One region of the Brevibacillus sp. AY1 genome, then DNA from elsewhere that is predicted to be linked to it. Evidence: riboswitches for the same ligand, from Rfam matches in the RefSeq annotation. Region 1 holds a riboswitch; each other region holds the start of a gene.
What was found. A riboswitch is a leader RNA that binds a small molecule or an ion and turns the genes downstream of it on or off. The one in region 1 is predicted to bind cyclic di-AMP.
Positions count from the first base shown of each region.

Region 2: it holds a riboswitch for cyclic di-AMP, as region 1 does, so the genes downstream of both, JZI27_RS05020 (C40 family peptidase) here and JZI27_RS24175 (TrkH family potassium uptake protein) in region 1, are expected to answer to the same signal.
Region 3: it holds a riboswitch for cyclic di-AMP, as region 1 does, so the genes downstream of both, JZI27_RS23205 (hypothetical protein) here and JZI27_RS24175 (TrkH family potassium uptake protein) in region 1, are expected to answer to the same signal.

Region 1 covers NZ_JAFLPN010000071.1:120-5,425, reverse strand. Annotated here, with positions in the region: gene JZI27_RS24195 (hypothetical protein) at 1-152, opposite strand, end outside; gene JZI27_RS24190 (hypothetical protein) at 292-570, opposite strand; gene JZI27_RS24185 (hypothetical protein) at 691-996, opposite strand; gene JZI27_RS24180 (potassium channel family protein) at 1,728-2,387, opposite strand; gene JZI27_RS24175 (TrkH family potassium uptake protein) at 2,411-3,748, opposite strand; cyclic di-AMP (ydaO/yuaA leader) riboswitch at 3,956-4,097, opposite strand; gene JZI27_RS24170 (CBS domain-containing protein) at 4,607-5,053, opposite strand; gene JZI27_RS24165 (adenine nucleotide alpha hydrolase family protein) at 5,080-5,304, opposite strand.
Region 2 covers NZ_JAFLPN010000003.1:61,744-75,287, reverse strand. Annotated here, with positions in the region: gene JZI27_RS05065 (ankyrin repeat domain-containing protein) at 2-529, shown strand; gene JZI27_RS05060 (hypothetical protein) at 623-937, opposite strand; gene JZI27_RS05055 (hypothetical protein) at 1,085-1,642, shown strand; gene JZI27_RS05050 (biotin transporter BioY) at 1,739-2,311, shown strand; gene JZI27_RS05045 (cytochrome P450) at 2,430-3,776, shown strand; gene JZI27_RS05040 (RNA polymerase sigma factor) at 4,024-4,560, shown strand; gene JZI27_RS05035 (YcdB/YcdC domain-containing protein) at 4,541-6,241, shown strand; gene JZI27_RS05030 (sensor histidine kinase) at 6,450-7,829, opposite strand; gene JZI27_RS05025 (response regulator transcription factor) at 7,830-8,549, opposite strand; gene JZI27_RS05020 (C40 family peptidase) at 8,764-9,291, opposite strand; cyclic di-AMP (ydaO/yuaA leader) riboswitch at 9,296-9,434, opposite strand; gene JZI27_RS05015 (LiaF transmembrane domain-containing protein) at 9,752-10,162, shown strand; gene JZI27_RS05010 (PspA/IM30 family protein) at 10,295-11,008, shown strand; gene JZI27_RS05005 (class I SAM-dependent methyltransferase) at 11,105-11,662, shown strand; gene liaF (cell wall-active antibiotics response protein LiaF) at 11,698-12,555, shown strand; gene JZI27_RS04995 (sensor histidine kinase) at 12,569-13,544, shown strand, end outside.
Region 3 covers NZ_JAFLPN010000057.1:2,618-16,161, reverse strand. Annotated here, with positions in the region: gene JZI27_RS23225 (universal stress protein) at 1-1,562, opposite strand, end outside; gene kdpC (potassium-transporting ATPase subunit KdpC) at 1,623-2,177, opposite strand; gene kdpB (potassium-transporting ATPase subunit KdpB) at 2,205-4,244, opposite strand; gene kdpA (potassium-transporting ATPase subunit KdpA) at 4,314-5,984, opposite strand; gene JZI27_RS25135 (potassium-transporting ATPase subunit F) at 6,011-6,088, opposite strand; gene JZI27_RS23205 (hypothetical protein) at 6,268-6,645, opposite strand; cyclic di-AMP (ydaO/yuaA leader) riboswitch at 7,023-7,163, opposite strand; cyclic di-AMP (ydaO/yuaA leader) riboswitch at 7,367-7,506, shown strand; cyclic di-AMP (ydaO/yuaA leader) riboswitch at 7,552-7,691, shown strand; gene JZI27_RS23200 (Na-translocating system protein MpsC family protein) at 7,833-8,216, shown strand; gene JZI27_RS23195 (hypothetical protein) at 8,411-8,734, opposite strand; gene JZI27_RS23190 (AAA family ATPase) at 9,387-10,403, shown strand; gene JZI27_RS23185 (S8 family peptidase) at 10,541-12,916, opposite strand; gene JZI27_RS23180 (hypothetical protein) at 13,047-13,307, opposite strand.

The sequences.
Region 1 (5,306 bases):
CAAACTGCTGCATCCACCATAACAAATTCATCACCAAATATTTGTGCTACACAAGCACCGTATTTACCATTATTTTCAAATTTAACAATTGCAAAACGAATAACAATGCCACAAAAATCAACATCTTCTTGCCATAAAAACTCATTATTCATGTAGATTCCCCCTTTCCACATGACATTTAAACATATAAATGCTATTTCCTTTTCAATTATCAAAACTCTTAAAAAATATCTGCTGATTTTTAAAACTTTTTGCAAGTAGTCATAGTAAAAAGTAAGCAAGGGATTATCCCTAGCTTACTCTTTCAAATGCCAGTTTGTTAGATATATTAATTATACTCTCTACAAGTCCTTCATCGAATACATAATCTCGTAAAATGACTGATAGATATTTTATTGTTTGACCAATAGTAGTAAAAACCCTTAAATGAAGTACTTCTTGTTGTTCTACTCCCATATCTTTTTCAATCATTACAAAATATAGTGGTAGAGATGAACTTCTTCCCATCCATCCGTAACCAACCTCTTTAGAAATGACTATATTGTAATCACTAAAAAAAGAGTAAACCAACTTGTCTTCTAGTAGTACCCGATCCTTTTAAATCCCCATAAAAATCTCCCTTTCTTGAGTAAATTATATACACTGTTAACTTATATATACCAAGCCTAAACCCTCGTTTTTTGATAAGATTCAAACTTTTCCTCTAATTAATTTTTGAATAGAATCGTAAGTTTCTTTTATTATCTTCTTCTCGACAAAGTATTCTGGAACTACGGACAATAGAAATCTAGCAAGATGGCTTGTATTTTCAAATATTTTTAATATAACATCCCTTTGCTCTCCTATTAGATTTTCCTCACTAATAATTACCACATAATTACTACATTTACTTATGAGACTCTTTACTCTTACAATCGAGACATAATATTGGTCACTTTTCGCCAAAACCATACTATCATCAGTATAGACAATTCTTGCTTCTGTTCTTTTTTTCAATTCCTTTCCCTCTTTCGTAAAAGAATTTTTATCATGATGATATATTACATATAGGAATGGATAATCCTTTAAAAAAACATTATGTGTTGTCTATGCAAAAAGATGCCTTCTAATTAATGTTTTTTGGAAATCGAAATGAACAAGTTTAAAAAGAGAAAACTGAAATTAATATATTTCGGATTTCTTATTAAGTAACTGATCTATTAGTACAAAACTATAAATATACTTTGAAGTTCTTTTAACTTTTTCGTTCTTCAGCAATCGGGCGATTTTCTATAATGACAATTTGTAATATAATCATTTTCATCTCCTACAAGTAAATTTCCAAATAAAAAAACACATGGCGGTGCCAGATTGACTGACCCCTCCATGTGTTACGTTCATTATTTAAATATATTTATTATAACAGGCACTATTTTTCTATGTAAACCGACATTTTTAACCAGTTGTGATGTAGAACAACTTAAACTATCCTTTACTTAGATAGCAAAAATGTGATACATAGTCTCCGCATCTGTATTAAACGCATCTAAGACTCTTTCGCTTCTTTTTTATGCCAAAATCAATTAAACACAACTCGTAGAAAAAAGTTAGAAGCTTCCTTAATATCTCTAAGATGATATTTTGCTACAGCAGAGCAAAATTTCTACTCTAGAATTGAGCCATATTGCGGACTAATGAAAAACATGAAAGCTGAAAAATAGTTCCTCATAGTTATTGCTAAAGCACTGTTAGCCCTCTAAACTTGAGAATCTTGCTAAATCCTTTCTATTTCCTATTGTTACTAGTATATCTTCATTTTGAAGCAGCTCATCAGGTGATGGCGAGACAATAATATCTTCATTTCTTAAAACAGCAATGACACTAACATTAAATTTAGCACGGACATCCAGTTCCCTAAGATTTTTGCCAACCATTTTAGAAGGAACTATGATTTCCTCGATATTGTAGGTTTTTGAGAGTTCTATATAGTTCAGCATATTTGGTGAAAGAAGTTGATTCGCTACTCGTTCCCCCATATCTCTTTCAGGGTAAATTATCCAATGAGCACCTATTGCATCTAACACCTGCCCGTGTCGTTTACTAAGTGCCTTCGCAATAATTTTTCGAATGCCTAAATTTTTTAATAGCATTACAGTTAATATACTCGATTGAATATCGTCTCCAATCGCTACAATTACACAATCAAAGTTATTTATCCCTAGCGAAGTAAGTGCCTTTTCTTCAGTAGAATCAGCAACCACTGCATGGGTTACGTAACGTTCCGCATCTTCTACGCTTTCTTCATTTATATCAATTCCTAATACTTCTTGCCCAGCTTCATGTAATCTTCGTGCAATGCTAGTTCCAAATCTTCCTAAACCAATAACAGCATATTGTTTTATCGCCATTTTATATCCCTTCCCTTTATTAATTAACCAATCATTATATTTCCTTTTGGATGATGGAAAGCTTCTTTTTTACGTCGTTTCGAAATAGCAAATCCAAGTGTTAATGGACCTAATCTTCCTACGAACATGGTCAAAATAATAAGAATCCGTCCAATTGGAGATAGCTCTGGTGTTAACCCCATTGAAAGTCCGACAGTACCAAATGCTGAAGTTGCTTCAAACAGGTACATAATAAAATCATGACCTTGTTCAGTAATACTCAGGATAAAGGTGACAATGATCACAATCATAATGCCACACATTGCAACAGTCAGTGCCTTTAGTATACTCGCTAAGACAATACGTCGTTTAAATAAAACCACATCTTCTTTTCCTTTCAGTTGGGATAAGGCAGTTGCCATTAGAACAGCAAAAGTAGTTACCTTAATACCTCCAGCAGTCGATCCTGAACCTCCACCGATAAACATTAGGAAAATCGTTAGAAATAATGTTGCATGAGACAAATCTGCAATTGGTAATGTATTAGATCCAGCCGTTCTTGGCGTTACACTATGGAACAAGGCACCAAGAGCTTTTCCTGTTGAAGACAACGGTCCTAATGTTTTATCATTTCCATACTCAAATAGGAAAATTAAAATGGATGCTCCAACTATAAGCATTAGCGTTGTAGTCAATACAACTTTTGTATGCAGTGAAATTGTACGTGTTTCCCGATATTCATAAAGTTCGTGTATGACAACAAAACCTAAGCCACCCAAAATAATTAGAGAGCAAACAGTTAATACTACGAACGGATCATCAACGTAATCAGTAAGACTTCTAAATTCCCCCATCAAATCAAAGCCTGCATTATTAAAATTTGAAATTGAATGGAAGAAACCAAAATAAATCGCTTTACCCATCGGCATATCAAATGAAAATCTAATAGATAAAATAATCCCACCGATACTTTCCGCTATAACAGTAAAAATTAATATTCTTTTTACTAATTTCACGATATCAGCAGTCGAAGTAGCATTAAAAGCTTCTTTTAGTACAATCCTTTCTTTTAAAGAGATTTTTTTACCTAATAAAGTGAATAAAAAGGTTGCGAACGTCATAAATCCTAAACCACCAATTTGGATAAGTGATAAAATCACTAATTCACCAAACATCGAAAATGTATCACCCGTATCTACAACCACTAGACCTGTAACGCATGTAGCAGAAGTAGCGGTGAATAATGCATCTAAGAATGGAAGTCCTTTACCATCCTCTGTTGCTACGGGTAGAGTTAATAAAAAAGCTCCTATTAGGATTAAACTGGCGAAGCCAATTACAAGTACTTTCGATGGATTAAGACCCTCTTTAAAATTTTTCATAACTCTCTCCTTAGAATTGAGTAAAAAGTATATTTATCTATATACATGTCCAATGATTAAACTAAATATGTTTTTCCCTCGATTCTTCTTCTTATTCTAAAATGAAATTATGAACTTGTTTTTTCAATGTAAAAAGACCGATTTAAACAAGCATTTATTTTGTTTTTAACAACAAAAACAATACTCGAATAAGGCGGTCTCTATTATGACCTCCCTCGCTTTAGCCGACGAAGTTAGCTGACGGGTTAGGATGGCGAAAGAGTATATCATCCTTTCTACAATTGCAGAATTAACCCCAAAAAATTGGGTCCTCCGTTCTCAAAAAAATGAGATTAGGCATTATGTTTTTCTCAATACGGAGTTATTTTACTCCTTCATATTACATTTGTAAACTTATAAAAATAAATGATAAATAGTAATCTCTCGTTTTTACATTATAGTAAATATTAACAATAGACATATATTGATAAATTCAAAACAATAATTTGAACTGCACCCCAATTGTTAAATATACAAATCTAACAATTAGAGTGCAGTTCATGTTGGATCAACGCCCTAATTTAATACATAAAGTACTATCAACCAGTGTCTAAAAGCAGAATTAACCATACATTAAGGGCCCAGTTATTCCAGCCAGAATTATTAAATGTGATACTGAAGCAACTATACAGGTTTTATTGATGCTTTATCTTATTTTACTTAAGATGAAATAGAATAAACCAATGAAAAAACAAACATAAACGGCCAAATTAACCAAGTTCAATAATGGAATAACCCTATACCTCTCATTAGACAATCAATCAACATACACCTTTCCCCTCAAAATATTTTCATGTAGACAACTATGATTCATTCATACTAAAGATTAACTTCACAGTAGTTCTTTTTATCTTCATTAGACTTGTCTATTAACTTTTTATACATATATTCAATTAACTCCCTTCTTCTAATAATTCCGATAAATATCTCAGAATCGTCAATAATCGGAATAAAGTTCTGATCAATTGCTAGATTATATATTTTTTCGATATCGGTACGAATACTGATGGGTTTAACATCTCTTTGTAGCGGTACCTCTTTGAGGGGAATATCCTCGGTTTTGCTAAAATCTAATCCAGAAGTATGTTTTAATTTCCAAAGTAAGTCACCTTCATTTAGCGTACCTACATACTCTCCTACTTTTGTTAGAATCGGTATGGCTGAGTAACGGTGAAATTCCATTTTTTCTAATGCTTGCCTCATCGTAAAATAATCATACACGAATGCCACTTCATGTTTCGGTATGATAAAAAAAGCTACGTTCATCTTTCTCATCCCTTTTAATTAACTAACTAATCTATATTATTTTTACCATCGGTAGTAGGTTTTTGATCAGCTACAACAAGAACATCTAAACGGCGGACTAACCGAAGTAATTTTTCTACAATTGAGCCCTTCAATGTTTCTTTAATTCTAGTTCGCGCAGATTGACCAACAATGACTTGCGTTGCATTTTTCTTATTTAACTGCTCAACCAAAACAGAAACGACCTTTCTTTTATTTGTTGTTTCAACCATTT
Region 2 (13,544 bases), on a different contig from region 1:
TGTGAGCATAGCAGCGGTAATTCAAGCTGCGTTTGAAGCAGCACAATCCGGAAAAAAAGATCAGCTGGGGTCACTGTTACAGGAGCATCCATCGCTGGCAAATGCGGAAAATGAAAATGGCCTCACTCTATTGGGGTATGCGGCGCATTTTGGCCACCCTGAAGCCGTACAGATACTGCTCCGATCCGGAGCAGATGTCAATGCACGCTCCCATTCCAAGATTTCCTTTATCCCGTCCAACACGGCGTTGCATGCGGCGATTGCCGGAGAGCGAAATCTCGCCGTTATCCGTCTGTTATTGGAGAATGGGGCGAGGACGGATCTGTTCGATAGTAATGGCCATACCTGCTTGCATTCAGCCGCATTCCACGATGACCAGGAAGAACTCATTACGCTATTGCTGAAGCATGGTGCGCAGGTCAACGCTAGACAGGAAGGAAGGGAATCGGCTTTGGAGCTTGCCGTCGCTCAGGGCAACGATCGAGTTGCGCAGCTTTTACGTGAGCATGCCGCTGAGTCTGTGGAATAACGTATAGAAACGTCGCTCGGGATTCACCTGAGCGGCGTTTCTTTTTAACGTATAAACGAACCTATGAATTCTGGAGCGGGACAGGCCAGTGGTCTAGTTATTTGGGCGTGGTGCCCGCTTCTGATGTTCTGCTTGCTCCTTCACATAATCGATGAGGCCCAACTGAAAGCCTTCTTGCGTCAAGAGGCGCTGCGCTTCATAGGTCCCTGAGTAAAAGCTGAGTACGTTCGGATCGTTCTCCAGTACATGCCGACATGCATCATCAGCCGCCAGCTCCTGATACCATCCGGTCTGTTTGATCTGGGCTACCAGGTCTTCATAGGCAGGCTCTGGTTTTTTCCAGGGGTTCAGTCGATGGAGGATTTCTCCTGCAATCGCGACGAGGACGAGTATGGCAATTAAAAACATGGCAGTCACCTCAATGGTTGGATCATCTTCATGGTACCACTGTCGAGGGCTATAACGCTATGATCGAAGTGACATCCGCTTGCAAAAGAGCGTAAAACCGGGCATCCTAGACAGGAGAAGTCAGGGAGTGTGGAGGGAGAAAGGCAGATGTTTCATCCTTTAGTATTCGATAATATTCGGGTGGTCCTGGAAGGCGCGGTGTACGATCGTGATTTTGAAGGGGCGATCACCATTACAGGCCGATCCGACGTGATGGATATGGCTACCTTTCATCGATTGTTTCAAATCCATTTCGAGCTGGCGCAGATGGAGAGTCGCGAACAGGCTGTATGTGCCCAGATGCAGCTTCGGACCGGGCTGGCTGACATCGCTGCTGAACAGCTGGAGCAGCCGTTGACGGACCATATCGGTTGTACGATTTGCATCCATTTTCATCTCGTCATTCGTGAGGTGCAGGAAGATGTGAAGGCGATAGCTACGATACTCAATGACATTTGGGGTAGCCGTCCCTATATAACTCAGACCGTGTCGGCGCGTTTGGGCGAGCATCGCGTAGAGTGGCCGCCGCAGCAGTATGACAATCGAGTGACGTTGGATTTTCATCGCAAAATTGACGAAGGTAACATCGACGACCTGCGGGATTTGATCGAGCATACGGTACAATCTCTCCGTCAACTGCAGATTTTTTGCGACACGAAAAAATAAAGGCAAGCAGGGCATTTACATTTCTTCCGATCCATACTATTATTTTGTTAACTGATTTTATATTTTAGTTAACAAATAATTTGGAGGAAGAACTCTATGAGAAATGAACGTCTGCGTTGGCTGCTCTTATCTGCGATTTTTGCAGCAGTCACGGCTGTCTTGTCACAGCTCACCATTCCCTTGCCGATGATCCCAATTACGGGACAGACGTTAGCGGTCGGGTTAACGGCTACAATCCTGGGAAGCCGATATGGGACCTTGGCGATCCTGATCTATATTTTGCTGGGAGCTGTCGGAATGCCTGTCTTTTCGGGAGCGAGTGGCGGTTTCCAGGTTCTCGTAGGCAAGACTGGCGGCTATATTACCGGATTTATTCTTACCGCTTATGTGACAGGGCTCATTATGGAAAAAACGCGCTTTACCTATGTTACTGCCATCCTTGCAAATCTCGTCGGTATGGTCATTACGCTGATTTTCGGTACTGTCCAACTGAAATACGTGCTCGATATCCCGTGGGAGCAGGCGATTGCCTTTGGGGTGACTCCGTTCCTGATGGTAGGTGTGATCAAAGCTGTACTGGCTTCCCTGATCGGCATCAAAGTAAGGGAGAGGCTGATTGCCAACAGGCTGTTGCTTCCTCGCAGCTCTTCTGGAATCGCGCAGCCGTAAGTGTTTTCCTTCTAAAATAAAAGTCGTCCTCAAGAGGGACGGCTTTTTTCGTATAAACTCCATGGTCTGCCGGATACTATGGGGAAACATCCCAAGTGTGGCATTGAAGGAGGACAAGATGAACGAAACCGTTGCTGGCCCAAAGGGACTTCCGTTATCCGGCAATATCCTGGCTTTTCGACGTGATACACTGCAATTTATCCGCGATGCGGCAAAGGAATACGGCGACGTCGCGCACTTTCGTTTTGGGCCAAAACGTCATATCTACATGCTGAACAACCCCGATCAGATCAAAGAAGTGCTGGTCACCAAGCAAGCGCATTTTCGCAAAGCGAAAGGATTGCAGGTCGCGCGCGCAGTAGTAGGTGACGGTATTTTGACTAGTGAAGGAAAAAAACACATGCGGCAGCGAAGACTGATGCAGCCTGCGTTCCATCGAGATCGGATCGCAGGATATGGCGATGTGATGGTCCGTCAGGGTGTAGAGCTGATGAGCGAATGGAAAGACGGAGAAGTCCTTGATATCCATCATGATATGATGAAGGTTACACTCGCCATCATTACGGAAACCATGTTCGGAAAAACGGTCAAGGAGGGATCCGACAAGATTGCCCATGCGATCGATGTCGGTTTGAAATACGTCTCTTCCAAAGCCACTTCCTTTATCGACATTCCGCTTTCCGTCCCTACTCGCAGCAATCGTGAGTTCATCGAATCGAGTGAGGTGCTGGACAAGACGATTTACGCTTTGATTGAGGAGCGGCGTAAAAGCGGCGAGTCCGGACATACGGATTTATTGGCGATGCTGCTAGCTGCGCGGGATGAGGATGATGGACAAGGCATGACGGACGAGCAGGTACGCGATGAAGTCATGACGATCTTTGTCGCGGGTCATGAGACGACAGCCAACACGATGTCTTGGATTTTTTATTTGCTGGCCACTCATCCGGAGGCGGAGCAAAAGCTGCACGATGAACTGAAGGCAGTACTCGACGGCAGATTGCCCACTGTCGAAGATCTTCCCAAGCTTTCATATGCCAATCTGATCGTACAGGAGACACTGCGGCTTTATCCGGCGGCCTGGGTGATCAATCGGGAGGTGGTGGAAGAAGTGGAGATCGGCGGCCACACCTATGAGCCTGGTGACACGCTGATGATGAGTCAGTACGTCATGCATCGCATGGAAAAGTACTACGACGACCCGGATGCATTTCGCCCAGAGCGATTTGAGGGGGATTTGTTGAAGCGAATCCCGGCGTACGCCTATTTTCCATTCGGCGGGGGCCCGCGAGTCTGTATCGGCAACAACTTCGCGCTGATGGAGGCAGCTCTGCTGTTGGCCACCATTGCTCAGCAGTATAAGCTTCGCTTGGCAGAGCCAGAGAAACAGGTAGAGCCAGAGCCACTGGTTACCCTGCGTCCGAAGAATGGCTTGATGATGCGTTTGGAAAAACGAGGCTCATAAATGGGCAAGGATATGAAACACCGTTCTGCGAAAGCTCTTCGTGGATTCGGTGTTTTATATTTTTTTATACTATCGGAAAGTGTTGAGTGCGCTAAAGCGCTAAAAAGATTAGCGGAAGATAGTATAAGTGCAACTAAGGCTCCGCCAAAAGCTTGGCGTAGCCAAGTTTTCTAATGGAAAAAGGTGTAAGGGTAATTGGTGCATATCCGTCTATTATCATAGTGCAATTGATCGGGGGATGAGGATTTTGGATGGGAATCAGCAGGAAATCGAGACGTGGTTTACCTTGTACAGTAACGAGCTGTACAGCTTCCTGGTTTATTATCTCGGTCATCATGATGTGGAAGATCTCGTACAGGACGTGTTTATTAAAGCCATCCGAAAGCAAAGTCAGTTTTCTGGAAAGGCAACACGAAAGACGTGGCTTTTTAGCATTGCCAGAAATCATGCCATCGATCATCTACGTAAGGAACGGCTTAGAAAATGGGTCAAAGATCCCTTCATGCATGCTTTTTCCTCGAGTGAAAAGAGCGTAGAGGAGAGATATGTTCAAAAGGAAGAAATCAATCAGCTATACGAGGCGGTGTCACGTCTGAAGGTGTCGTATCGGGAGGTCGTGCTACTTTACGGAATTCAGGGCTTTTCGGCAGCTGAAACGGCCCAAGTCCTGAGGTGCTCAGAATCGAATGTCCATGTGACATTTTATCGTGCGAGAAAGCAGCTGCGCAAATGGTTAGAGGAAAATCAGGAGGGTGGTGGTTTCTTTGAATCATTCGTTAAATGACAACGAGGATATCCTTACGAGGCTCAGACAAGCGAGACGCTATCAGATGAATCAGAAGACTTCGGAGGAAATGCTGCAAAACCTAAAAGCTCAAGAGCAGATTTGGACACACCAGCAGCGAATGAAAGTTCGGCTCCAATGGCTGTTCAAGGGTGCCTTGACCTGCCTGGTACTTCTAGTTCCAGCCTATATCGTCTTGAAAGATCGTCCTGCCCAACAGGTAGAAATCGCCGGAAGTGAGCAGGTGGCGCACCAAGCTAAGAATGAACTGGTGAAATCCAGATTGGCTGTTCTATATCAATGGGTTCCGGAATTGCAACAATACGAGATCGAATCTGAAACCTTCGACGAGGTGTATAATCGCCGCCTAAAGCATGGTGAGAGCCAGCAGGCGGATATCAGAATTGATTCGAAAACGGGTGCCTTGCTCTGGTACCAGAACAATGGGAAGGGATTAGCTTCACACTCACAAAAGGCCATTTCAGAATCCCAAAAAGAGGGGATTGCCGCGACGTTTTTGCAAAGCATGATGGGCGAGGAGGGCTCGCGCTATCAGATGATCTCCAGGTCCTCGGAAATGGTGTATCAGCAGTTTCTGAATGGAATACCGTTGTTAGGCAGCGAAGTGGCGATTCGTGTCGATGAACGAGGAAAGGTTGTCCAATATTCCGCTTCGCATGGGGCGCTCGGTTTGCGGTTGTCTGACTTGATTGGACCTGATCAGGCAATCACTGCTGAACAGCTGCAAGCAACATTACGCGAGCAGATGCGACTTCGTTATATCGAAAATCTGGAGGCTGTAGATCCAGATACAGGGGAGATCACGCGGACAGGGCCAATGCTTGAGTACGCTCCAGCTGTTCGCTTTTCCGGTGCAGTGAGCTTGAATGCCGAATCGGGACAGATCATCTACACCTCCAATTACGATCGAGATACGAGTCGAGGCGTTTCTCCGATTCCAGTCAGTCCGCAAGAAAATAGTCCGCAGATCAAATCCAAGCAGGAAGCGGCCATATACTTCCGTCAAGCATGGGGGTTGCCTGTGGAGAGTGATATACAGATTATGGAGAAAGCTAGGGATAGAGGACCTCTCAAAGGCTATAAGATTTACAGCTGGGATGGAAGTGGCCGTTCGGCTATGTTAGCCGCAGATCCCGTCACCGGTAAAGTAGTTGAGTTGTCTCGGGAGCCGAAACGTGGCAATGGAAGACTCGCCCAAGAAGAAGCGCAGCGGGAGGCTGTCCGTTATTTGCAGATGTACATGGACCCTACCATTTCCGAGGTACAGGTGGCCCACACCAGCTACGAAAAGGTTCGGAACCTCTACACGTTTACTTTCATGGTGAGCTATGCTGGTATACCTGTAGTCAAGGAACCAGACCAAGACATCGCTTATCAGATTGCAGTCGATGGTACGACAGGCGAATTGCTAGCCTTTCGAAAAAACGCCGTACCGGATATGGCCAGCTTGCAAAAAAAACTTCCACTGAAAGAGGAAATCATCACGCCGGAGCAAGCGGTCACCCAATATGTAAAATACAACCCATTTTCGCTGGCGTATCGTCGTGAAGAAGGACGTCCTTCTCCAGTATTGGTGTATACCCAAGAGGATCAGCGAAATAAAGATTACCGGATCTTTATCGATGCACAGACCGGGAATGCATTCATGACCCGGCGGTAGAGAACAGAAAAATGAGTCACCCAACGAGTGTGGGTGGCTTATTTCATGAAAAAAGACAAAAAAAAGGCATCTAGTCACTTACGGTTTTGCCGCGTGTGTCAGATACCGGAACTGGGGGTTATTTATCACTGAAAGCAACATGCTTACGATGATTACTATAACAGTGAAAAATAAAGAAACAGTAAAATAAACATAAACTGAAATAAAATTAAGTGGTATAGAACGGAATGGTGAAGGAAAAGCTGCTTCCCACACCGAGTTCGCTGGCGACCGTGATATCACCACCGTGCCGTCGAACAATGCTTTGACAGATGTTCAGACCAAGTCCCGTACCACCGTGATCGCGATTGCGCGATTTCTCTACACGGTAGAATTTGGTGAAAATTTTTGTCTGATCTTCCGGAGCGATCCCTTCGCCCTTGTCGATGACGGAAAACAGCACATGTCCATCTCGCTGGTCACAGGTAATCAGAATGGAGCCGTCTGGTTTATTGTAGTAGATGGCATTGTTGATCAGATTTTCCATCACGCGCCGCAGCTTGGCCTCATCGGCTTCGATATGCAGCTCGTTGGAGACGCGCAGCTTCCATTGAAAGGAGAGTCCAGCATCCTTGATGCGTTCCAGATAGTCCTCGATGATCCCTTTCATGAATTGCTTCACATGGATGCGGCTAATTTTTAAACGGACCTCTGAGCTGTCCTTGCTGAAATCCTGCAATTCATCCAGCAGCTTTTCCAGATCGGAAGTTTTTTGCTCAATTTTTCGCATCTGTTTTTGTATGCGTTCCAGATCGGTCACACGACCAGAGCTGATATAGGAAGCGTAGCCTTTGATCGTGGTTAGTGGTGTGCGAAAATCATGAGCAATCGCAGAGATCAATTCCGACTGTCGCTCCTCTACGACACGCATATCATCGACCATATCTCCAAAGTATTGAAACAGCTGACCGAATTCGTCGTGCGAGCGGTAGGAGAAGGAGATCAGCCGCTTGCCATTGCGAATATCCTGTGTGACGCGTGTCAATTCATTGACAGGATGCAGAACCCAGCGTACGAATAGAGCGAGCAGTACTAATCCGACGAGCGTGATACTGCCGTAAATGAATCCGAGCATCATCGTGACACCCTTAGACTGCATGATGTCATATTCATCGGTGTAGAAGTAGATAACCGTCTCCCCTTCTCTGGGAGGCTCCATCTGAAAGTGATATTCGCCAACGATTTTGAGGGAACTGTTGCTTTCCTCATTGCGTGGTGAAGTGACTTTCGGTTGTTTCACATCATAGGCTTTCGAGGTTCGCGAATCGATCACGTTGCCTCTTGCGTCTTTTATCACAATCCTGTACATCAGGTCTTCCGGCAGATGCTTGTCCAGCTCCAGCCGTTCAGTCGGGTCCTTGAAGTAATGCGAGCGCAACAGCTGCATGAACCGCACCTTCTCGGCCGTGTCCTTTTCGTACTGGTACTGGTTGTGTCGATCTGTTTTCAGCTGCTCTACAATGATGTCTTCAAAGACAAATTTAAATAGCAGGACATTGAGGAGTATCAGTCCTATAAAAGAAAGAAACAGTTTGTTGCGTAAGCTCATCTAGAGCTTCTCCCCGATAAAGACATAACCCGTCCCCCACTGCGTTTTGATGAATTGGCGGTCTGTTTCCAGTTTTTCGCGCAGATTTTTAATGTGCACGGTCACGGTATTCAGGGAGCCGTACCCATAACCCCATACCCGATCATAGATTTGCTCGCGGGTAAAGACGATTCCGGCGTTTTCTGCAAGGAACGTCAGCAATTGAAACTCCTTTGTAGAGAGCTCAATTTTCTGTTCGCTCACGAAAACGGAGTACGTTTCTTTGTGAATCTCCAGTCCTTTGAATTTCAGGATCGTGATTGGGGACGAAGAAGCTTCTTTTTCCGGCTGTTCCTCGGTGTGCTTGCGAATCCGCTCGTAACGGCGCAGGTGAGCGCGAATGCGGGCAAGCAGCTCTTCTGTATCAAACGGCTTGGTGATGTAGTCGTCTGCGCCGATCTCGAAGCCGACTACCTTGTCTACAGCTTTGCCTTTTGCGCTCAAGAATAAAATAGGCAAATCCCACTCCCGGCGAATCTGGGAGCAAAGCTCGTAGCCGCTCATGTTCGGCATCATGATGTCGAGAAGGATCAGGTTTGGAATTTCTCCTCGCTTTAGCTGCATCAGGGCCTCGGCACCGTTCTCGGCAGAGGATACCTGAAAGCCCTCGTTTTCCAATATATCTTCCAGCAATTCTATGATTTCTTGATTATCATCCACAATAAGAATATGATCTTGCACAGGATATACCCCCAGTTACTTCTATATAATAGTGAGCATTTTTTTCAGTGGATACTCATGCCTATCATAACATGACTTGAAGCGTTTTCGAAAAAAATAAAGCATATTCTGACAAAGTCCAAAAAAATAGCGTCACATCTTGACACCTGGTACTAAATGGAGTCAGAAAAAGCCAGAGATCAAGATCCCTGGCTTACATGGTGTTGATGGATGTTTAGTTTTGCGGCAACGAAGCTGCTTGAACAGCCTTTTCTTTTTCCGGAGTTGCCGGTACTTCCTCTGCCTTTGCTTCCAGAACAGGTACGTTGACGCGCTTGGCACCTACGTAACGCTTGCTCCAGTAGTAAGGGTCGTTCAACTTGGTGTTGACGACGCCGCGGCCAGATTCAGAATGAACGAATTTTCCGTCTCCGATGTAGATGCCTACGTGAGAGATGCTGCGGCCGTTCGTGTTAAAAAAGACAAGATCGCCTGGTTGCAGATCCTTCTTATCAACAGCAGTACCAACCTTGTACTGGGCAGCAGAGCTCGCTGGCAATTCCACACCTAATTCCTTGAAGACATAGCCTGTGAAACCGGAGCAGTCAAATCCTTTTTTGGTCTTGCCGGAAGTTTTGTAAGGGACACCGTAGAGTTCACTGACAACATCTTGCAGCTTTGTTGTCTGCTCTTCCGCATGCGCAGCGCCGGCTCCCATCACAAGTAATCCAACAATCAGTAATGAAGCAAACAACTTGCGCAAAAGAACTGCTCCTCTCATGAGCCTACGAGGTTAGCTGAAGGGTTCGGTCGAAAGGACTCCCTAGACTGTCAAAGTGGACAGCCATTCACCCCAAATACATGGTTCCCCCGTTTCCGTCAAACGGAACTCGGCTATTTTCGATATTTTTTTACACGAGCACTCCTACGTATTCCATGCTCATCCGGAATCTCCTTTTATTATCCTGTTTGTTCACAATTTCGTCACAATTTATTGTCAGATGGTGTAACCAAATCCCTTCGACAGAACAGGGCCTGATTCGGTCTGGGTCTTTAGGGTTTGTCGATCGTGCTCGTCCGATTGAGGCAGGAATCAACATCCGTCCGAGGACGGAGGGAAAAACCAACCGCTCGCCCGTTATGGCAGGCAGGTGTCTGGGGCTAGAATAAAGGCATGAGGAAGACATCTGCATCAACAGATGTAGAGAGGAGGGAAACGCAAGATGGGAGAACGGTCTGGAAAGATTCTGCTCGGGCTGGTTCTACTGCTCATTGGTGGATTGGTTCTGTTAGATCAGATCGGCATCGACAGTGGTGATGTGATCGGACTGCTGATACCGGCAGTGATCATGATCTACGGAGCTCGAAAAATCATGGGAAGTTCAGGGTCTCGCTTCTGGGGCATACTGATTTTTCTGTTCGGGTTCCTGATGCTGATTGGAAAGCTGCATCTACTGTTTACCAGCCTTCTGGCGGTCGGGGTCATCTATCTGGGATACCGGCTGATTCGTTCCAAGGATGATGTTTCCAAGGAGGCACCACCTGAATGGGAACGGCAATGGGCGCGTCGAGTATTAAAAGAAGAAACGTTGGATCAATGGGAAAGCAGAGTGAACAAAACAAAACGGTCGTAACCAAAATCGCTTGCCCCTCTCTGCATGGGGAAAGGATATACGGCCAACACGGTTCATTCAAAAAAGCTAGTAGGGTTGAACGAAGTACTTTGGAAGACCATTCTGATGTGATATGATGAGGAGGAAAAGAGAATGAGTATTTTTAGACGATTGCGTGACCTGACTGTAGCTTCGGTGAATGATGCATTGGATTCTATGGAAGATCCAGTAGTCATGCTGAATCAATATATGCGAGATATGGAAGTGGAAATTGGCCAGGTTGAAGTGGCGGTAGCCCGTCAGGTGGCACTGGAAAAGAAATTCCGTCAGCAGTGGGAAGAAGCAAATGCCTTAGTAGAGAAAAGAGATCGTCAGGTGAAGCTGGCGCTCGCTGAGGGTGAGGATGAGCTTGCCCGTCGAGCTTTGGCGGACAAGAAGCAGTTTGAAGCACGCGCGTTGGAATACGAGCAGCTCTATCTGACCGCTTCTGAAGCGGCGACACAGATGAGAGAAAAACTGAACGAGCTGAAGGAAGAGTTCTACAAAATGCGTGCGAAAAGGTTCACGCTGATGGCACGTGCACAGGTAGCTCGTACGCAAAAACAGGTGAATCACGCAGTAGTTGGCATTGGTACACAGACTGCAGGGCGTGGATTTGCCCGCATGGAAGAAAAAGTGATCCGCATGGAAGCAGAAGCCCAAATGAGTGGGCAATGGCGCCAGCCAAGCTACGGACTGGAGAATGCACTGTCCGAGCTGGAAAAAGATGAGCTGGATGCGGAATTGGCGAGCATAAAGGCGGCAATGGTGGATAAGAAGGAAAAGACAGATAAGCCAGCACCAGCTGTTAAAGCTGATCAATCCTGATCTAAGAGACCGTTCCGCCGAACTAGATAAGAATAGATAGTGGCAATTAGGCAGCCTGTCTCATCAGGCTGCTTTTCCCCTAGGAGGTACGGATTCTTGGCAGACTTTTTGGCCTTTTTACGGCGTTTTATTGCTGAGCCTGGACAGGTCGGTAGCGTCATCCCCAGTTCTCGGTTTCTATGTGAGAACATGCTGAGTCAAATCAACTGGTCGACAACGGATGTCATTTTTGAATTGGGTCCAGGAACAGGCGCTTTTACGCAGACGATCTACCAAAATATAAGACCAGATACAAAATACTTGCTGGTGGAACGAGATCAACAGTTTCGTTCTATGCTCCATTCTCGGTTTCCCGATCTTCTCATTCGGGAGGAAGCGACGAAGCTTCGTGAGTATCTGGAAGAATTGAACCTTCCCCAAGTAGACGTGATTGTTTCCGGTTTGCCATTTGCGAATTTCCCGCCAGAACAGCGCGCAGCTGTTTTGGATCAGGTTCAATCTGTACTCGCACCTGATGGCATGTTCATTACGTTTCAATATTCATTACAACTTCAGGCTGAACTGCAGGCACGTTTTTCTAGGGTCGAGACAGATTTCACCCTGTTCAATATTCCCCCTGCCTTTATTTATACTTGTCGCAATACATGTAAGTGAAACAATCAGCATGGGGCGTAGGAGAGGAGACTTTCGTGAAATTGTCCCGCTTGCACAAAATGATGGCCGGTGTCCTGATCATCTTGACGGGCATTGGACTCTTGTTAGACAGCTTGGGTATCATCTCGTTCGGATTGTTTGATCTGTGGCCGATGGTGCTCGTATACTTTGGCTTACGACTGTGGGGCGAGAAAAAGAAAGTCCGCGGTGGTATCTTGTTTTTTCTCGGCGTCGTGATTGCTTTGGAAATGTGGCTCGGAATTGGAATTGAGGACATGTTCCAGATTGGCGTACCGCTTTTGTTTATTTACTTTGGATACAACCTGATAAGAGGCAAAAGCAAGTTTTCCCTGAAGCAAAAGGAGCGCTTCCCGGAGGAGGAGCTTGTTACAGAAGATTTGCCTTCAGAAGAAGCACCGCCCAAAAAGCAACCCCCTCACGAAGGGCATTACCGCTGGAAGGGAGCCCGACCTTCAGATGCGCGTGATGCAGATGCCCAACACGGCAGCGGGATTTTGTTGCCTAAAGATTCCCGAAGTTCACTGATTGGCGACTTTCATTTGACCTCGGGTCGTTTTGAGCTGAGCCATCTGCACGTTTGGCACGGGATCGGCGACGTCGTGATTGATTTGTCGCGGGCTATGCTGGTGAACCAGGAAGCGAGGCTTTCCGTAGACGGGTGGATCGGTGATGTCACCATCTATGTGCCCGTTGATCTGCCTGTATCGGTTTCGGCAGAAGTGAGTGTGGGTGACCTGGAGGTTTTCGGGCATCGTCAGGGAGGAATCAGCCGCTGTGTCATGGTGCGTTCCGATCATTACGACACGGCTGTAAATAAAGTACAACTTCATATCTCGCTGCTCGTCGGAGATATAAAAGTCAAGTACATCTAGGGGGTACTGACAAATGCGACGACAGCGATTATCAAGTTTACAATGGCAGTGCATGCGCTACGGGCTTTTGCTGGCTGTGAGCGTGGTTATTGTTTCGTTTGTCTGCTTTTTTAGCGTCTACTTCCTGGCTCTGAAAGATCCTGTGATCAAGCAATGGTACGCCACGGTGGCGAATGATCCGCAAGCGAACAGCTATATGAAAGAGTTCACCTCGATCCCACTTCCCAATGATCCGGATTGGCTGATCATGGTCCTGGCGCTGATGATCTCCCTGCCAGTCGGTGCGATTGGCGGGCTGATCGCGTCATACGTATACGGCAACCTGTTGAAGAAGCGAATGAATGTCCTCTTGGAATCAGCGATGAATCTGGGGCGCGGCATTCTGTCCTATCGTGTGCCTGAGCTGGGGACGGATGAGGTTGGAGAGCTGGGGTGGCAATTGAACAGGCTGGCATCACAGTGGGAGGAGCAGGTGGCTTCTTTGCAGCGTTTGTCCAACCACAATGCTGCCTTGGCTGATCAGCTGAAGCATACGGCCGTGACGGAAGAGCGCCAGCGATTGGCTCGGGAGCTGCATGATGCCGTCAGTCAGCAGTTGTTTGCCATAGCGATGACGACAGCAGCGCTCAAAAGGCTGGTGGAGAAAAATCCACAACGGGCGGCTCAACAAATCGAGTTGGTGGAGGAAATGGCTGCCGCAGCGCAAGCAGAGATGAGAGCCTTGCTGCTGCATTTGCGTCCTGCCACTTTGCAAAATAAAAGCCTGAAGGAAGCCATTCTGGATCTCCTGGAAGAGCTGACGCAAAAAAACAGCATGCAATTGTCTTGGGAGATTGAAGCAGTCGAAGGCTTGCCGAGCGGAATTGAGGATCATCTATTCCGCATCCTGCAGGAATCATTGTCCAACACGCTTAGACACGCCAAAGCTACGCAAGTGGTGGTCAAGCTGTTCACGCTGCAGGGACAAGTACGGATGCGCATTACCGACG
Region 3 (13,544 bases), on a different contig from region 1:
CTCTTTGAGTGCTTACTTCCAGGAATATTTGTATGAGCAAGTTCATCCACTAATACAACTTCAGGATTCCGTTCAATAATTCTCTCAATATCCATTTCTTTTAAAATGGTGTTTTTATAAAATATTTTCTTGAGAGGAATGATTTCAAGAGAACCGAGCTGTTCCATTGTTCCTTTTCGTCCATGTGTTTCGACTAAACCTATTACAACATCTATACCGTTCCTTTTTAATTGGTTCGCTTCTCGTAACATTGTGTACGTTTTTCCTACCCCTGGAGCTGCCCCAATATAGATTTTCAATGTACCGGATTTAATTTGATGAATTTTTGCATCCAATTCTTTTTTTGTAAGCCTATGATAGGGATTTGTTTGATTCGGTAGTGCCTTTTTTGCAGGTAGTACTCTTTCCCCGCTTTTTTCAAAACGATCTGCCACGATAAAAATATCAATATTGTGGGCTTTTCTTAGAATTCGATTAATAATAGATCCTGAAATGATTTCCTTAAGACGACTCCTTTTTGATTGACCCATGACAATTCGAGTAATGTTCTTTTTCATTGCATAATGAACCAATTCTTCAGCAACATCACCTGAATTTAGTGGTATTTCCTCAAATTCTCCTCCTATTTTTTCAACCAGTTTTTTTATGGACCTTTGAAAAGTTGCTTCATTTTTTGTTAGCAGTTTTCTATCGGAACGGAAACAAACTACCAATAAGTCACCACCTAATCGCTTCGCTATTTGTTGCCCCCTTCTAATCAGAATGGAACCATTCAAATGATATTGAACGGAAACTAATATTTTTTCTGTTGCCCCAGAAGCTCCTACCATTCCCCGCTTTTCACGGTAATCATCCAATTCAACATTTACTTCATCTGCTACATATCGAAGTGCTAATTCTCTTAATATAGAAAGATTATTACGTTTATATAAAATGGATTCGAAGTCATTTTGTTTACAACCATTTTTCTCATCTTTATTATTTTGCAGTCGTTTTAAAATAACATTGGCAGGAACATCTAAAAGCCTAATTTCATCTGCAAAATCAAGTGTTTTTTCAGGCAAACAACGCTGTACTGGAATACGAGCTCCTAATTGTTCTTCGGCGATTTGTTTTACATTCTCTAATTCATATATGTTTAACGTAGTAATTACACTAATTTTGTGGTTCAGAAGCTCTAATACATCATCTAACCTTGTTTTGTTTTTCGACTCTGGTCGATTAAAGTGGGCGAGTTCATCTACCAAGACTACTTCAGGATTCCTTTTAATGATTGCGTTCAGGTCTAAATCAAATTGCCTCGTATCATCTTCCCATTGAATGGGTGGTATTCTTTCAAATTGATTGAATTGGTCAATTGTTTTTACATGGTTTAAAATCATTGTAAATCCTATCACCACATCAATAGAACGTTTCTTCAACTCTTGACCCTCAAGTAGTAGATGATACGTTTTCCCTGACCCACTCACCGACCCTAAAATAATTTTAAGATGCCCTCTATTTAATTTTTGTATGGATTGAAGAATATATTCTGGGGATTTTCTTTTAAAATGCTCAGCCAAAAAAAATTCCTCCTTAATTTAAAAATGGAAAGGAGAGAGAGCACTCCCCTCCTTTCATTTTTACAATTCATCCAGTGCAATGTTTAGGTTTAATACATTTACTCTAGGTTCACCAAAAATTCCAAATAGTCGACCTTCAGTATGCTCTTTTATTAAACTCAATAACACTTCTTCACTTACCCCTCGTTCATTCGCAATTCTTGGTATTTGAATTTCAGCAGCTAAAGGTGTGATGTGTGGATCAAGACCAGAACCAGAGTTTGTTAATAAATCAGCAGGAATATCTTCTTTATTCACATTCGGATTATTTTGTACGAACAACTCGATATCATTTTTTGTCCGTTCAATCAATGCTTCATTGGATGGAGCATAATTTCCAGAACCAGAACCACTAGCGTTATATTCTATTGAAGAAACACGTCCTGTAAAGTAACTTGGGTCTGTGAATTTTTGACCAATTAGTTCAGAACCCATTACGTTACCATCTTCATCGGTTATCATACTTCCATTCGCTTTATCTGGCATTAATACTTGGGAAATTCCAGTCATGATTAATGGATATGCCAAACCACAAATGAAGAGTAGAACAAGACTAATGCGTATATTTTTTAACATCTCATATCACCTTTTTCAATTAGTTACTTACACAAGATTCATGGACACTAACAACAAATCAATGAGCTTAATTCCAATAAACGGAACAATGACTCCACCTAATCCGTAGATGAGTAAGTTACGATTTAATAGTTTTGTAGCTTTCATCGGTGTATACTTGATTCCTTTCATTGCTAATGGAATCAGCAGTGGAATGATCAAAGCATTAAAGATTAATGCTGACAAAATCGCACTTTGCGGTGTTGCTAAATTCATTATGTTTAAAGCACTCATTTCTGGGATTGCAACCATAAACATTGCTGGAATAATTGCAAAATACTTTGCAATATCATTTGCAATACTAAATGTAGTCAGTGCCCCTCTAGTCATGAGTAATTGTTTACCAATACCAACAACTTCTATAATTTTTGTAGGGTCTGAATCTAAGTCCACCATGTTTGCAGCTTCTTTTGCTGCAACCGTACCACTATTCATTGCTAACCCTACATCCGCTTGGGCTAGTGCTGGTGCATCGTTCGTACCATCCCCTGTCATTGCAACTAATTTCCCTACTGCTTGTTCCCTTTTAATTAATGCAATCTTATCCTCTGGTTTTGCCTCTGCAATAAATTCATCGACACCTGCTTCACTTGCGATTGTTGCCGCAGTTAATGGGTTATCACCCGTACACATAATCGTTTTAATGCCCATTCTTCTAAGTTGCTCAAAGCGTTCTTTCATACCAGCTTTTACTGTATCTTTTAAATAGATTAAACCTAAAATTTGATTGCCCGATGCAACTGCTAGTGGTGTTCCACCTTCAGATGCAATCGTTCTTGACTTTTCCTCTATATCAGAAGGTATACTTCCTCCATATTGTTTTACATATTCCTTCACCGCGTCTACTGCACCTTTTCGTACTTTCAGTCCATCTTGAAAATCTGTTCCACTCATACGAGTTTGGGCATTAAACTCAATGCCGACCGATTCCTGAATATTCAGTTCCATTTCTTTCATTCCTAGCTTTTTAGCTAGTTCAATAACAGAACGACCTTCTGGCGTTTCATCATGCAAAGAGCTGAGTAATGCAGCTTTTGTTAAATCAATTGGTTTTACATTGTTAACTGCTATGAATTCATACGCCATTCGATTTCCGTAAGTGATAGTTCCTGTTTTATCCAAAATAATGGTGTTAATATCTCCCGCTGCTTCAACAGCTTTTCCTGATTTCGCGATAACGTTAAATTTTGTAACACGGTCCATCCCTGCAATTCCGATAGCTGATAGAAGTCCACCAATAGTAGTCGGAATCAAACAGACAAGCAAAGCAACTAAAGTGGCGATTGGAATAATCACACCAACATAACTAGAAATCGGTACTAACGTAATACAAACAATTAAGAAAATTAATGTTAAGCTAACTAATACCGTATTTAATGCAATCTCATTCGGCGTTTTTTGTCGTGTTGCACCTTCTACCAAACTAATCATACGATCTAAAAACGATTCACCAGGGTTAGCTGTTATTCGAATGGTAAGACTATCACTAACCACTCTCGTTCCTCCTGTTACTGAATTGAAATCTCCACCAGACTCCTTAATTACTGGTGCGGATTCTCCAGTAATCGCTGATTCATCCACAGAAGCAAGACCCGCGATAATTTCACCATCGCCTGCAATGAATTCACCCGCTTCCACAACAATAATGTCACCTTTTTTTAAGTCCGTTGAACTAACATGGCTAAAGCTTCCGTCATTTAATAACACTCTTGCTATTAAATCTTGTTTTGTTTTCTTTAAGCTTTCTGCTTGCGCCTTTCCTCTACCTTCAGCTAAAGCCTCCGCAAAGTTGGCAAACAAAATGGTGAAAAGCAATATAACACTTACAATTCCGTTGTAAAAAGGATTTGATTCAGCTCCAAAGATGGATGGAAAGAAAGTTAGAATGAGTGTTACCAATAATCCAACTTCCACAACAAACATCACTGGATTCTTTACCATTGCACGAGGATTTAGCTTTTTAACCGAGTCAACAATAGCTCGTTTTACCAGGCCATTCGTTAGAGAAGATTTCCGTTCGGAATTCATAGGTATACTCGAATTTTTATGCATTGTATTCATCGTAATACTCCTTTGATCTTCTATTTTCAACTAATTTCATAGTGTTAGAGCTTCCGCAATTGGTCCTAATGCTAAAACTGGGAAGAATGTTAATGCCCCAACTATTATTACAGTAGCCACTAAGAAAACTAAAAATGTACTATTATCCGTTTTAATGGTTCCAATCGTTTCAGGTACTGGCTTTTTCACAATTAAAGACGCAGCAACTGCAAGCAACGCAATCATTGAAAAATAACGACCGAATAACATGACTAAACCCGTTGCTATATTCCAGAAAGGAGTGTTATCCCCTAATCCTTCAAATCCTGAGCCATTGTTGGCGGCAGATGAAGTAAATTCATAGACTACCTGAGATATTCCGTGGAAACCAGGATTTGAAATAGCAGACGAACCCATTTCTGTTGCTAACGCAATGGCTGATGGGACTAAGATGATTAACGGATGTATTAATATGGTAATAGCAATTAATTTCATCTCTTTGGCTTCAATTTTCCGACCTAAAAATTCCGGTGTACGTCCAACCATTAACCCTGCAATAAAGACTGCTAATATTGCATACATGATGATATTGACGAACCCTACGCCTTCTCCACCAAAGATATTATTGAACATCATTAACACTAATGGCACAAATCCACCAAGAGGCGTTAAAGTATCATGCATGTTATTAACTGATCCTGTCGTTGCAGCAGTTGTAACAGTTGTGAATAGTGCACTTTGAGCAATTCCAAATCTTACTTCTTTCCCTTCCATGCTTCCTTCTTCTTGGGTGAGACCAATTTCAGATAATGCTGGGTTTCCATTTGATTCATTCACGTAAATCGTCGTAAGCAACGCTAAGAATATAACCCCCATCGTACCTGTCAGAATCCAACCTAGCTTTCGTTTTTTTGCAATATAAGCAAAAGCGAATACGATTGAAGTTGGGATAAACAGCATTGAAAGTATGTGTAAAATATTTGAAAACGGTGTTGGGTTTTCAAATGGATGAGCTGCGTTCACACCAAAGAATCCACCACCATTTGTACCTAAATGCTTAATCGATTCTAATGATGCAACTGGCCCACGAGCTATTTGTTGTTCTTCTCCTTCAAGTGTTGTAGCAGTTACTGTTCCATCTAGTGTTTGTGGAACTCCTTGACCAACTAATAAAAGTCCTACAACAAGTGATGCTGGGATGAGAATACGAGTCAGAGAACGAACTAAATCCACATAAAAGTTTCCCAAGCTCATTTGTCCAGTAACCCCTCGGATGAACGCCATACAAAAGGCAAGACCTGTTGCTGGTGTTGTCATCATTAAGTAGGTAATCACAGTCATTTGAGAAAAGTATGATAACCCAGTTTCACCACTATAATGTTGTAAGTTTGTATTTGTTAAGAAGCTTGCAACCGTATTAAAGGATAACAATTCTTCCATAGCACCTATATTATTTGGGTTGAACGGTAGGAAACCTTGTAACCTTACAATCAAGTAACATATGGCAAACATAACTAAGTTACTAATCAATAAAGCTTTTGCATACTGCTTCCAATTCATATTGATTGGATTGATGCCAGATAATTTATAGATGATTTTTTCTACCTGACCGAATACACGATCAAGCTTCGTTTCTTCTAGTGAAAAACTTAGCGCGATGTATTTACCCATTGGTATGGCAATAATTAGTGCAAGAATCAAAACCAATGCTATTTGTAAAAAATCCATTTCTTTTCCTCCATGTAAAATGAAATTTAATATCTTTCAGGATGAATAAGTGCATCAGTTAAATAAATAGCAATTCCAATCGAAAGGATTAGTAAAATGATCATTACTCTTCTCCTTTCTCTTCAATTACTTCGTTACAAAATTTAGCAAATCCAAAAAACAATCCAAATGATAAAATAATTAAGCCAATAGATATTAAATCCATATAAATCTCCCTTTCTTAAATGACATATTAGTAGTGTGGTTATTCTAAATCTGATTCTTGAAAATCACCTCCTTAAATTTAAACAACACGGTGCAACCAACGGTAAGAATCCTCACCAGGTTTAGTAATCATGACAATTTTTGCTCCTAGTATTTTATAAATTGGAATATATCTGCTGTTATGAGTGACAACAATAATCATTCTGGTTCTTATTTCAGAAAAGAATAAGGTTAATTCAAACCCTTCATTTAAAGAATCTGCGATGATATAAACTTCCTCATATTGCATGAATTGATCAATCAAATCTGCTAAGTTTACAATGTTTGTTTTTCTGTTTTGTATTTGTGTTAAAAAAGATTGGTTAAATGACTTAACTACCATTGAATCCTCATGCTCGATCAGTGAAACGATTGGCGTGTATAAGCTTTCACTACATACAATTAACTTTTTCTCCATTTTTATTTCCTCCTTAATAGATAGAACTGGCTCGCCGATAAAGATTGCTATTTCCTTGAATGCAAGTAAAACAAAAAAGACCAATGATTACTCTTTCTCCGTCATGTAACCGTACAAAAAACATCCAAATCACAATAGTGAAAATAAATTCACATATTTTGATGAATGAATGATTTGCAACAGCAAAACATTTGAATGGAGAAAAAGTATTCATTGGTCTACTTAGCGCCTAGCAAGCCTTAAAGCCCTCTCTGCGTTCTGTCTTCCACGAAACTTTTTCAATTATAGGCATAATAAAAAAGACCTACGTATCAATCAAGCTGCTTTTTTGCATGAACCCATACAAAAATAGCCCCTTGAAATAAGGTGGTCTTTGTGACCTCCTTCGCTTTAGCCGACGAAGTTAGCTGACGGGTAGGATGGCGAAAGAGTTTCTCATCCCTTCTACAATTGTAGAATTAACCCCAAAAGATTGGTTCCTCCGTTCCTGAGTTCTCAGGATTAAGCCGATATACAATTGGTTTATGTTTGAAATCTTAATTTAAACTTCAAATATTGTAAATAGTAATTAAGAACTATTTATAATAATTAAAATTTTATATTTCTCATTTTAAGTAGTTTATTTAACATTATTTCTCTTAAATACATAGTGCATAGAAATTTTTGATCAAACAGATACCCTTTACAACGATTTTTTCTAGTAGTATGATATATTCGATTTTAACCTCAAGCGCTTAATTCGATTTTGAAGCGGGGGAACCACTTTAACTATTGTACTTGGGGTGAATCCTTTTACAAGGTAGGGTGACTCTAACCACCCAAATCCGACAGCTAACCCCGTAAGCGTTGTTGGAGAGAGTAGGTGAATTTATTTTTCTAGTTATTATTTAAAACTTTATTAATTCATAGAAAATACCGCTGAATTCATATTTGAAGCGGGGGAACCACTTTAACTATTATACTTGGGGTGAATCCTTTCACAAGGTAGGGTGACTCTAATCATCCGAATCCGACAGCTAACCCCGTAAGCGTTGTTGGAGAAAGGCCATTTTCCATGTTTTTTGTAGAAAAATACTTGTTTAAAATGACCACTTTAACAGCTTCTTTTTGATGAATTTAGGCCCTATTAAAGGTAACTTTGGATTTAATATTGAGCATTTAAATCTTACATCTACAATGGAGGCTTTATGTTTAATTTAAAAAAGAATCTAGAAGCTGATATTAATTCAGCATTTATAAAGTTTCAACGTGATTTAATCGGAAAAGGACCTCAAGAAGCTAAAACATATATTATTAATGACATGTTAATCACGCGTTTTAAAGGAGTTCTTACAGTCGAAGAAAAACACCTTATCCGCAATAAAACTGGTAGAAAACTTGTTAAACAAATGAGAACATTACTTCGTGAGCTTTATAGTGAGGAACATGAAAAAATTGTTGAAGAATATACTGGATGTAAGGTTCTTTCCTCCCACTCTGATATAAGTACCAAAACTGGAGAAAGAATCGAGGTTTTTATTTTGGATAAAGATTTAGAACAAACTCTATTGAAAAAATTAGAAAAGTTATAAGTCTTAACTAATTTAGTACTGAAAAATTCAACAAGAACATACTAACATTAGTAGTACAGATCAAAGCTGTGGTTTGTGCTACTATTTTTTTATATAAAAGTGAAGGAAGGTCAAACAGCCTTAGGGGTAAAATAAGAGTGCGAATTAAAACACGACCAACTTCACACCTTTCAATAAAGTGAAAAAAGTAAGGTCTAATCCTTACTTTTTTCTTTAAATGCTAATTGATTTGTATTCTCCTTGATTCTATCTATGAGAGCCAAATCATAAATATATTCTGGTAACATGGCTGATAAATACTTTAAGGTTAAACCTATAGTTGTAAATACTTTTAGATGCATTACCTGCTGTGTGTTAGGAGCTAAATCTTTTTCAATTAGCACATAGTATAAAGAATCAGATGGGTTGTTTCCCATCCAACTGTAAATCTGTTCCTTAGCAATTACTATATTATAATCACCAAAGAAGGAATAAACCAGATTATCTTCCAGAAGTACTCGTCCTGTATAATTGTCCATAAATATCATCCTTTCTGTAGTAAATTATTGTTTCTACTTACATCTTAAATTTGGAATTATGAATTCCTTGTTTTTCAAGCAAAATAATTTTATCCCTTTGAAATTAACTTTTGAATAGCATTGTATGTTTCGTTAATGACTTTTTGTTTAATAAAGTATTCAGGAATAATTGAGAAGAGAAATTTCATTAGTGCAGAAGAAGATCCAAAATTTCTCGCTAAAATTTCCCTTTGCTCACCTTTTATAAATTCATTATGAATAATAACTACATAGTTATTTTTTTGCTTCTTTGCTGTCTCACTTTAACTTCAGAGACAAATATTGATCACTTTTCGCTAAAACCATATTATCATCTAAATGAATGATAACTGTTTCCTTTCCTTTGTCCATTTTCCCTTCCTCATTCGTTTATAATAATTTTAAAATAATAAATAAAAAATCACTGTTAAATTGCCATTAATATATAAAATGTAAGAAGGATAATAAAAAATAAGGGATTTTTATTCATTTATATAAAGTGTAAGTGTTGTTATATTTCGATTCTTTTCACAATAATTGTTAAGTTCTAACTTTATTTGTTACGCTAATTATTCACAGTATGGGTATTATAATGATAAGATATAGATATCTTTAATCTTTAAGGGGGTGTAAAATGATGGCAAAAGGAAGTTATTTAAAAAAACTCTTTCAAAGTTTTAATGAGGGGAATACTGAAGAATTTAAGGCAATTGCAAATAATATTATAGATGATGAGCGTAAAAAAAATCATTATCAACTTGCAGATGACTTGCAAAGGATAATTAATTCAACCTCGTTAAAACAATTAAGAAAGGCTGAATCTAACTTTAATAATAATTTGCTTCATCTCCTTCCGAAAGATAAAGACTCAAACTTTAACCTTGTTGATGTAAAGACATCAAAAATACTATTAGATGATTTAATTTTAGATGACTTTGTTAGCACATTATTAAAAGACTTCATTCGTGAATACGAAGGCGCTGAAATTCTTGAATCTTATGGCTTGAAGCCACGAAATAGATATTTATTTTGTGGACCACCGGGGTGTGGTAAGACTGTAACTGCTGAGGCAATTGCTGGAGAATTAAATATTCCAATCTTATATACAAGGTTTGATAGCATTGTTTCCTCTTACTTAGGAGAAACAGCATCAAATTTAAGGAAGATTTTTGATTTTATCGAAAAAGGGACATGGATTTTATTTTTTGATGAATTTGATGCCATCTCAAAACAAAGAGATAGTGTCGATGAACATGGTGAATTAAAAAGGGTTGTAAATACCTTCTTGCAACTTTTGGATAATTATAATGGTGATAGCATTATAATCGCTGCTACTAATCATCAAAATTTACTGGATCAAGCCGTATGGAGAAGGTTTGATGAAGTTATTATGTTTGATAAACCTACAGAAAGTCATATTACAGAATTATTAAGGAAGAACTTAAAACGTTACCCTTGTTTAGAAATTAGCTTTGTAGAACTTTCTAAGGAATTAGTTGGCTATGCACATGCTGATATAGAGAGAATAATATTAAATACAATCAGAACAGCAATAATTGAAAATGACTCCTATATTGATGATAATAAAATTAGGAAACAAATAGATATTTATAGAGAACGATCAAAAATTTATAATAAAGTTAATGATTAAATATAATAAAAACCGAATTTACACAAGTTTTCGATTTTCCTTGTGTATAGTCGGTTTTTTATTATATCAATTATACTTATTTATTGAATATTGTTCATTCAACTTTTCAACGATGTAATCTAACCTGAAACTTTTGTTTAACTTCTTTGTCTAACACGTGTACGATTCCTTGCTTCTAGTACTCCTCTAACTTCTTCGTAAAGTACTGCTTCTTCATTATCATGCTCAATTGATATTACAACAGCATATGGCTGATGTTTAGGGCCAGAATACCACCTTTCTTGACACTTTACTGCTAAATAATACTTATCTCCATATACATGCTGTGAAGTGGCATTTGAGGATATTCTGTGACTTGATTTTAGTATTGTTCCTCTAGAAATTTCCTGCATGGACGGAGTTAATTTACATTTATGTTTTTTTAAGTGCTTTGGCAATGTGTCCTTTTCGAATTCATCATCGTCTGGTTTACAAGTATATTTTGTTACTTCTTCTAAGGACAGACCTCTAAATAGCTCGTAAGTCATCTTTACACCAGTATAATCTATTCTGCTATCTCTGCATGGTGGATTATAAGCAAGTGTTATATTGAGTGTTGCTTTTCCCTTTTTACTATAAATTTCATCAGTAATTGGAATTTCAAAAATATTAACCTTATTTATTTCCATTTCGCCTTCATAATACATTGTGACATAGTGGTCATATGAATTTATTAGGAACTTTTCTCTAACATCTCCAAATCCCTGTATTCTAGTGTATTTTTCTTTTAACTGCGCGGGTTTAAATTCTTTATTCTTATACCTTTCCTGAACGTAATTTTTAATCCCTGTTTCTTGATTACAAGTATTTACTAGAATCGCTCTTAATAAATTCCCTTTAGCAGATGGTAACCTCTTCTTAATTAACCCTATTAACCTTGTAATATATGGTGCAGAAAAACTAGTCCCTGAACGAGTTTCAAACCAACTACCAAGGGTAGGGTTAAATAAACTAGTAGATAGTATACCTAAATTCCGATCCGAAGTATTTAAACGTTTAGTACCAGTATTAAGTGAATAGTTACCTCCATATGCAATAGTTTCAGGTTTGATACCATTGCCATAGCCGTAACCTACCCGTGTAAAAGGAGATGCCTGCTCCTTACCCGTAACAGCTATATGTTGAAGTTTCTTGTCACTCTGATAAGGTATATCGTCTTTTACTTTTGATCCAACTGTTAAGCAATTAACCGCCAATGCTGGAGGAATTAAAGCTGCCATCGGATCTTCCAGTAAATCATCATAAAATCGTTCAAGAATTTGACCATTGTGATGATACGGAGTATAGTTACCTGCAGACACAATAATAGCAACATTGTATTCATGTACTATCTGGTCTAAAATATAACTCCAGTGGTCCATTTTTGTATCCGTTTCATAAGGAAAACGACTATCTCCCAAAGATAGATTAAAAATGTCACATTGATATTCATTAATAAATTCCTCGATTGCCTCTTTTATCACGTTTACAAGAATTTTTTCATCTGGAAAACTATTATTTTGGTTGGTTACTCTACCATTTAAAAGTTTAAAAGGTAGTTTAACAGATTCTAAGCTTAACACATTATTTAAGTCTCCAAATTGAATAATTCCTGCAACCATTGTTCCGTGTCCTTGTTCATCAAAAGGTGAGTTTAATCCACCAAATGATTCTGAAGCAACAATTGACCCTTTCAACAAAGGATGTGTAGGAATAATACCACTGTCTATTACTCCTATTAATGGAGAATCCTCACTTGGTAGGTCAACTTTGGGCAACTCACTAAAAGATAACTGATTAATATTGTCCATATCATATATTGAATTTTGTGGCATATCCACAAAATAAACGTTGCGATGTTCTAATAAATCCTTTATAAAACTACCTTTAATTTTTATCTTTAGCAGAATCAAACTCTGTAAAATACAATCATCTAATAAAGTAGCTTGAATTGATTTTAAAAAGTCTTTAAATAAAGATACTTTTTTATGGATGTCCTTAAGACTTTCATCACTTGAATACAACTGAACGTCTAAAGTATAAACACTTTCTTGATTTATTGATTTATTACTAAGTATTGGACCCATTTTTTCTTCAGGCGTCTGAAAAATAAATTCGTCAATATTAGCAAACTGGGAATAGTTCACTACCTTAGTTTTTGCTATCTGCTCTGCTGTAAAATCAGATAAGTTAGACATAAGTGCATATGAATCTTTAACTTCAACTACAGAAATATTATTAGGTAGTTCTGCTAACAATGATAACCCCAATTTGTTAAAATTTATGGGCTTAGAATTGTCACGTACAATTTTAAAAATAAAATCTTCACCGATTTTCTTAGTTGCTTCATACTGTTCCTTTTTAGAATGAAAACTATTTTGCAATTTTTGGCCATGAATTCTGGGCTGAATTTGTCGGTCCGGTCTTCTATCTTGCCTACCCTGTCTAACAAAATTTATATTTTCTTTAATTAACTGCAGGTGTTCATAAGTCAATTAATACATCCCCTTACGCATTAGCGATACCATTGTCCTATAATATTTAATGATATCAAAAGATTACAAATAATTACAGGTAAATTATAGCAGGTTTCTTTCCTTCGACTATCTCTGTAGCCACTGCAGTCTAACTCAATTCAATTAACAAGCATTCAATATGGTTTTCCCTTAAAATAGTAGATATTCCATTTTCCGTCTCCACAATTAAATAGCTGGGAGTTACCTTACTAATTTTTACTGGCTTAGAACTATCTATAATGAAACCTTCTTTGACCAATGCTTTACAACCTATAAGTTCGTCATTTAATTTGAAAGTATATACCCTTATCATGAGTTTTCCTTCTATTTTAAAAAACAATTTATCATTTTGATTGACTTTTTCTTGCATTGGCTCTCTACCCCTATTCAAAGTAATGACTTGCAACTAAATATAATATACGTTTAGACAAATTCAGCGGTATATGGTCCACTTTCAGTATTTATATATAACTTAATACATAAGGGCATTATAGCATGTCTAAATACGATTCTAGGGGCAATTAGAGGCTAATTTTGGGTTGGTTTATTTGTATATACATCAAAAAAGACAGGTAAGAACCTGCCTTATCTCTACGAAAATAATATT